2 regions of the Paenibacillus oryziterrae genome follow, and region 2 is predicted to be linked to the other one. Evidence: predicted binding sites of a transcription regulator. Region 2 holds the regulator's gene; the other holds the start of a gene.
What was found. The regulator LexA, encoded in region 2, represses DNA repair genes until DNA is damaged. The targets are predictions, from matches to a motif close to CGAACATATGTTCG.
Positions count from the first base shown of each region.

Region 1: a site for LexA is predicted at 1,792-1,805, ahead of ACAN55_RS04195 (putative DNA modification/repair radical SAM protein). Genes of this name have one in related genera too.

Region 1 is NZ_JBGJZO010000002.1:410,465-413,883, forward strand. Features, by position in the region: gene ACAN55_RS04185 (carbohydrate binding domain-containing protein) at 1-415, opposite strand, end outside; gene ACAN55_RS04190 (LacI family DNA-binding transcriptional regulator) at 662-1,681, opposite strand; gene ACAN55_RS04195 (putative DNA modification/repair radical SAM protein) at 1,847-3,157, shown strand; gene ACAN55_RS04200 (TIGR03915 family putative DNA repair protein) at 3,157-3,419, shown strand, end outside.
Region 2 is NZ_JBGJZO010000001.1:205,290-208,708, reverse strand. Features, by position in the region: gene ACAN55_RS01040 (HAD family hydrolase) at 1-419, opposite strand, end outside; gene ACAN55_RS01035 (hypothetical protein) at 454-975, opposite strand; gene ACAN55_RS01030 (DUF896 domain-containing protein) at 1,025-1,234, opposite strand; gene ACAN55_RS01025 (LysM peptidoglycan-binding domain-containing protein) at 1,333-1,743, opposite strand; gene lexA (transcriptional repressor LexA) at 1,936-2,562, shown strand; gene ACAN55_RS01015 (L,D-transpeptidase) at 2,689-3,027, shown strand; gene ACAN55_RS01010 (LSm family protein) at 3,138-3,377, shown strand.

The DNA of each region.
Region 1 (3,419 bases), on a different contig from region 2:
CAACAGCCGCTTCAGCTCTGGTCAGCGGTAAGGTTGGCTCGGCATTCTGCTTGGCATTCAGGCTGAAATAACCTGCCGATAGCGCTTTCAACATATCGGACGAATACCAGGATCCCGCTGGGATATCTTTCGCTGCTGAAGAAGACATTTCCGTAAAATTGAACGTACGGTTCATCAGCGCCGCAAATTCAGCACGGCTGATGATCTGGCCGGGCCGGATCGTTCCATCCGTGTACCCCTGAATTATCCCTAAACCGGACCATTCATTCAGCGCCTTTGCAGCCCAATAATTAGCCGGAAGATCCTTATACTGCTTGGCCGATGCGCTTGCTCCCGCAGCCGGCAACGCGGCCATGATGAATAGCGTACATGCCAAGACGGCCGCGGTCACTTTACGTTTCCTTTGATGATTCATCGATCTGTAGCTCCCTTCATTCTCAAAGTTATTCTTACTACGATTGCTGCACCGTCCATTCCCAGTCTCGTAACTGCAGACCACCCCATTTACCGAAGTAATTGTAAGCGCTTGCTGATTGTTAAGACGTAATGTCCCACGTAAGACATTTTTGAGCTAAAAAATTGTCCTACGTAGGACATTGTGATGTTTTTAATATAAACCCCGGCCCGAGTGCTTGTCAATCCGGGGTTTATCCTTGTAGTATTACAAGCTTTCTCTAATGATTACCTTCGCCTCAAATTCAATGTTCTGCTTATTAGGGATTTCTTCTAAGCCTTCAATTTTATCGATCAGGCAATCCGTTAAATACATCGCCATCTCCACTCTGGGCACATGCATGGTTGTTAAGGACGGATGAATATATTGGGAGACGATTAGATCATCAAATCCCATCAAAGCAACGCGTTCCGGAACGCTGATATTCCGCTGCAGCAAATTGCGCTGAGCGCCATAGGCCGTCAGATCGTTGGAACAGAAAACCGCCCGCGGCAAAATATCATTCTCTACCCAGTAATCAATGGCTTCTACCCCTGATTCCTCCGTGAAGGACCCGTGAAATACCAACTTCTCCGGAACCTTAATCCCATACTTCCCGGCAGCATCCAGAAATCCCTGCAGACGTTCGGATCCCGCATGATTGTTCAAATCTCCTGTAATGATACCGATATTGGTATGTCCCTGTTCAATTATGTATCGTGTCGCTTCGTATGCGCTCTTGCGGTTATTCAGATACGGGATCGGAATGTCCGGAACGCAACCTGGGACGTTGTTCTGGTCGAATACGCCGATCAGGAATCCCGCTCCCTTTACCATTTCAACCACCGGCTGGACATTAGTCCAACTGATGAGCAGCCCGCCGTCGATACTTTTTTGTCTGTACATGCTCATCATCGGTTTGATATCGGAAACGTCCACAATCGTGACCATGGTCCGGTAGCCACGCTTTGTGCAATGGCTGATGATTGCCCCCACCACAACCCCGTAAAACAAATCGTCCGGGTACAGACGGTAATTGCGTTCGTCCTGCATAATAAACAAGCCAATAGTATTGGCCTTTCGTTTCACCAGGCCTCTGGCGGCAGAACTTGGTTCATAATGATGCTCTTCCATCATGCGCACAATTCTATCCCTAGTTTCAGGCCGGACGTTATCCGGGTCATTCAGCACACGCTGGATTGTTTTGCGTGATACCCCTGCCAATCTGGCGATTTCATTAGCATCCATTTGCTGCTCGTCCTATCTCTTGGAATGGTTCCCATTGTTATATGTAAGTCTAGCATGACCATTCTGCTCTTTCAACGAAATGAACGGACAACCACCAGTTGATTTTGACAGGAACATTTGTTCGGGTTATAATTTCTTCTATAGGGAGGGTTCACCGTGAATGTAATGGAGAAGCTTCAAATATTAACCGCTTCGGCGAAATACGATGTAGCCTGCACCTCAAGCGGTTCGAACCGCGCAGGCCAGGCCGGAGGCATGGGCAATGCGGTCAGCATGGGGATCTGCCACAGCTTCGCGGCGGACGGGCGCTGTATTTCACTGCTGAAGGTCCTTATGACCAACGGCTGCGTGTACGATTGTGCTTACTGCGTCAACCGTAAGTCGAACGCTACTCCCCGTGCCGCTTTTACACCGGAGGAGCTCGCGGATCTAACCATGCAGTTCTACCGCCGCAATTATATAGAAGGTTTGTTTCTCAGCTCCGGCATTATGCGTAATCCGGACTACACCACCGAGCAGATGATCGCCGCACTTGAGCTACTGCGGAATACATATCATTTCAGGGGCTATATCCACGTGAAGGCCATTCCCGGTGCAGATGATGTGCTGCTGTCAAGACTCGGCCTGCTGGCCGACCGGATGAGCGTCAATATCGAGCTTCCTTCCAAGGAAAGTCTGGGATTGCTTGCTCCCGATAAGAGCAAAGATTCCATCTTGAAGCCGATGAATTTGATTAAAGATAAGATTGTCGAGAATACCTCGGATATCGTCAAATACAACCATGCTCCCCGTTTCGCTCCCGCAGGACAAAGCACGCAGATGATCGTAGGTGCGACGCCGGATACCGACTACCGGATTCTGACGCTCACGGAAGGGCTCTACCGGAAGTATAATCTGAAGCGCGTTTTTTTCTCCGCTTATACGCCCGTTGTCGAGCATTCACTCCTGCCCTCACCGGATACCAAGCCGCCGCTGCTGCGGGAGCACCGGCTCTATCAGGCCGATTGGCTGCTCCGCTTCTACGGGTTCGAGGCTAAGGAATTACTGGATGAAGCCGTACCCAACTTTAATCCGCTGCTGGATCCGAAATGCAGCTGGGCCATCAACCACCGGGAGCAGTTCCCCGTTGAAATCAACCGTGCACCGTATGAGATGCTGCTGCGTGTGCCGGGTGTCGGCGTAAGAAGCGCTCAACGGATTGTAAAAGCACGAAGAGCAGGAACCTTGGATTTCCATGCGCTGAAGAAGCTCGGCGTCGTGCTCAAACGCGCCCAATTCTTTATTACTTGCAAGGGTAAAGCACTGGAAGGACTTAAGGTAGGGGAACACACCCTGCTACGCTCTCTCATGTCAGGGCAAGAGCTCTCCCAATATCAGCAGCCGCAGGTCGAGCAGTTGTCCCTGTTCGAAGATAAAGATTTCCTGGCCCTGCCGGCAGCAGGATCAACAGCACTCAGTAGAGGAGATTGGCCCTGATGTTTAGAACCGTCCCCTTGGCATATACCTACGACGGCAGCTTCGAAGGCTTGCTGTGCTGCGTATTCGAGAGCTATCAATGGAAGGAGACGCCGCTCGCTATTCAGTCTGAAGAAGACGAACAAAGCCTGCTGCTCGAATCGAAGTGGATTGATACTGATGATGACAAGGCGGACCGGGTGCTGCGATCGATCCCGATTCGCATCTGCCCTGAAGCAGAAGAATTGGTGCGGTACGGATTCTGGAGCCGCACACCAGACAA
Region 2 (3,419 bases):
AGAATCTGCAGTGTCTCTTCGTACATATAAGGTCTGCTGCGCCGTTCAGCCGCAAACCTAGCAGCGAGTGTCTCTGCAAGTTCTTCGTCATGTACGCCAAGTGAGGCTAGGCCGAGTCGCCATGATTCTTTGCGGTACACCGGTGCCAACTGCTCCATTTGGCGAAATTCTTCCTGTTCTCCGGCAGTAAAGTTGCCCCAGAGTGCTTCAAAGGGATTAATCCCGATCATTTGAGTAAAAGGAAAAGTCTCATAGGATTCATAAAGGCCGCGGGCTTCCTTGCGGACCGCTGCTTCCAGCTCCTGGGGATCAATAGATTCCCCCGCCGACTTGCAAGTAAATTCAAATGCTTCCTCGATGCTGCGATCATCCCACAGCAGCGTATCGTCCAGATCAAACAGTACAGCTTTAATCGGCATTGAAATTTCTCCCCTCCCTCAAGTTACGGTCTCTTTATTCGTGTTCTAAGGTGATATGATTAACCTTGGCGAACTCCTCCAGGCGCACGCCCATCGCCTCAGTAGCATAACGATTGATCAATTTGGAGAACACCCACTTCGCCCGTTTGTTCTTGTGCTTGATAACCACAGAGCGGCGGGAGAGAATGATTTTCTCGATATCCGCAGGAGCCAGAAAGCGCTCACGGTTAAACTTAAAAGTGGAGAGTCTTGCACGGTCCACCTTCAGGTATGGACGCCGGAAAAAAATAAGCGCTGCGAGAACAAAATAAAGAACGATTCCAAGCCAATTCATCAGGGAACCATTGCCTCTTGTTTCATCGATGCTTCCGACTAACCAGTACATAACTCCAAGCCCGAGCAATACTACAGGGAGAACAATGTTACGTCCTTTGTAAACATCACTGTTCTTGGAGGCAGTGGAATAGGCGTGAATCGAATCCTTACCCGTCTTCTTTCTTAACTTGTTCGCTTGCTTCGTGTTGCGTTGAACCATTCTTTCCCAAGAACGGGCCATGTCATTTCCCCCTAGTCATACTTAAATATCTATGAAAAGGTAACAGGAATTAATGCTTCAATCCCTTGTCGCCTTGTTCACGCCCGTCATTATCAACAATCTCAATGTTGTTCAGTTGTTCACGGAAATTTCTGCGGATGTTCCCCAGATAAATTTCCCGGAGCTTGGCACGTTCCGCCAATTCCTCAGTATTCAGGCCCGCGGTCTTATGTTTGCGTGCCAATTCGTTAATCCGCGCGACCAATTCATCAATATCCACTGCTCTTCCCTCCTTATAAATTCATACTAACTTTGCCATGAGAAAAAGAGCTTGTCAAGGTCTTCCCCCTGCAAGCTCTCTAGTATAGAAAATCCTTCTTAATATATAGGAAGAGATAAGATATCACCGGCTTGAATGTCACTGGTATCCAGCCCGCTGTGCGTTTTAATTCCTTCAATATATACAGCTGTTCTCATGTCGGATGGTTTGTTCTTAAGTGCAATACTCCATAACGTATCTCCAGGTTCAACTACAATGCGTTTATCTTCACGACTGCCGATAGATACCGAACCAGCAAAAACGTTCCCAACAACAGTAAATCCGGAAATCACCAGCATTATAATCATTAGGAGCTTAATCAGATTACCTTGAAGGAACAGCTGAGTTACTCCCGTGGAATTCACATTTGTCTTTCTGAAGCTTATTCCGTTGCCTGAAGCGGACCGATGTCCACTAGAAACCTCCGGAGCCTCTTCATAAATGCTGCGGTAAGTACTGTATTTCAACATGATTCATCGCCCTCCAAACACTTGTTCTTACTTCCAAAATCAATATAACACGAACACATGTTTGAATCAATACTTTTCTCGAACAATTGTTCCCTATTTATTTCTTAGTAGGCAAATTTAGAACTTATGTTTGTGCGAACGGAAGTTCTATGTTATAATTTTCCCAAACATTACTATATGGGGTTGATTCCGATGTCAAAGATTTCGAGTCGCCAGCTGGCGATCCTGGAATTTATACGTAACGAGGTCCGCAGCAAGGGTTACCCGCCTTCCGTACGGGAGATCGGTGAAGCTGTGGGACTAGCCTCCAGCTCTACTGTTCATGGCCATCTCGACCGTCTTGAGAAGAAGGGATTGATCCGCCGTGACCCGACGAAACCTCGCGCAATTGAGCTTCTGGGTCAGGATGATTCCGACAACGTACACCAGTTCGCACAGAGTGTCACACGTGTTCCTGTCGTAGGTAAGGTAACCGCCGGTGTTCCGATAATGGCTACAGAGAATATTGAAGATTATTTCCCTCTTCCTTCTCATTATGTAGGTGACAACAAAGTATTTATGCTTTCTGTCCTCGGTGACAGTATGGTAGAAGCAGGAATTATGAATGGGGATTACGTAATCGTCCGGCAGCAACAGACTGCTAACAATGGCGACATAGTTGTGGCTATGACTGATGAAGATGAAGCAACCGTCAAGACATTCTACAAGGAACGCGATCATATTCGCCTTCAGCCGGAGAATCCGGTGTACGAGCCTCTTCGTCTGAACCGTGTAACTATTCTCGGTAAAGTCGTTGGATTGTTTCGGGACATTCATTAAGAATTATTTGTACTCATCATTTCAAGATACTGAAACAGCCGTCTTCCCATCATTTGGGGAGCGGCTGTTTTTTTAACATCCAGAGCTTTCATCACATATCCTGCTAGCAAAGGAGTGCTGATGACTATGCCCAATGTTCGGATTATTGTGGATTTATCCCAATTTATGCTTTATCTCCTGGATAACGATATCGTCAAAAGAGGGTTCCCTGTAGGAATAGGCACCATGTTAAACCAATCACCTGAAGGCGAATATACTATTATCAACAAACAAGCCCATCCAGGAGGGCCGTACGGGGCTTTCTGGATGGGTCTTTCTAAACCGCATTACGGCATTCATGGAACCAACAATCCAGCTTCGATCGGCAAAAAGGTGTCTCATGGATGCATTCGTATGTATAATGCCGATGTGCTGACACTAGCTTCCCTGGTGAATGTCGGCACAAGGGTAACCATTCGCCAATAGAATCGCCTAAGACTTTAAGTGCAGCTTAATCTATTGACCCCGGTAACTCCGCCGTTACCATCGTTCTCTTTCTCCATAAATTAATTAGGAAAAGGAGGCGACAACTATCTATGGAAGCATATTACAATTGCTTGAGATGTAAAAACAAAAAAGTACGTATCATGACCGTCGACGGACGCCAATACGAAGGTGTCATTGTAGATGTTGACCAGAACAATGTGTATCTGCGGACTGGTTCCAAAGGCAACGTCAAAACCTCGGCCTTTTATCCCGGATTTTACCCTGGGTATTATGCCAATCCGATTTTAACCTTAAGTTTGTTCACTCTGCTGGCTATTGCACTGATCTAATTCCCTAAACTCTCCTTATCTAAGGAGAGTTTTTCTTTGCTA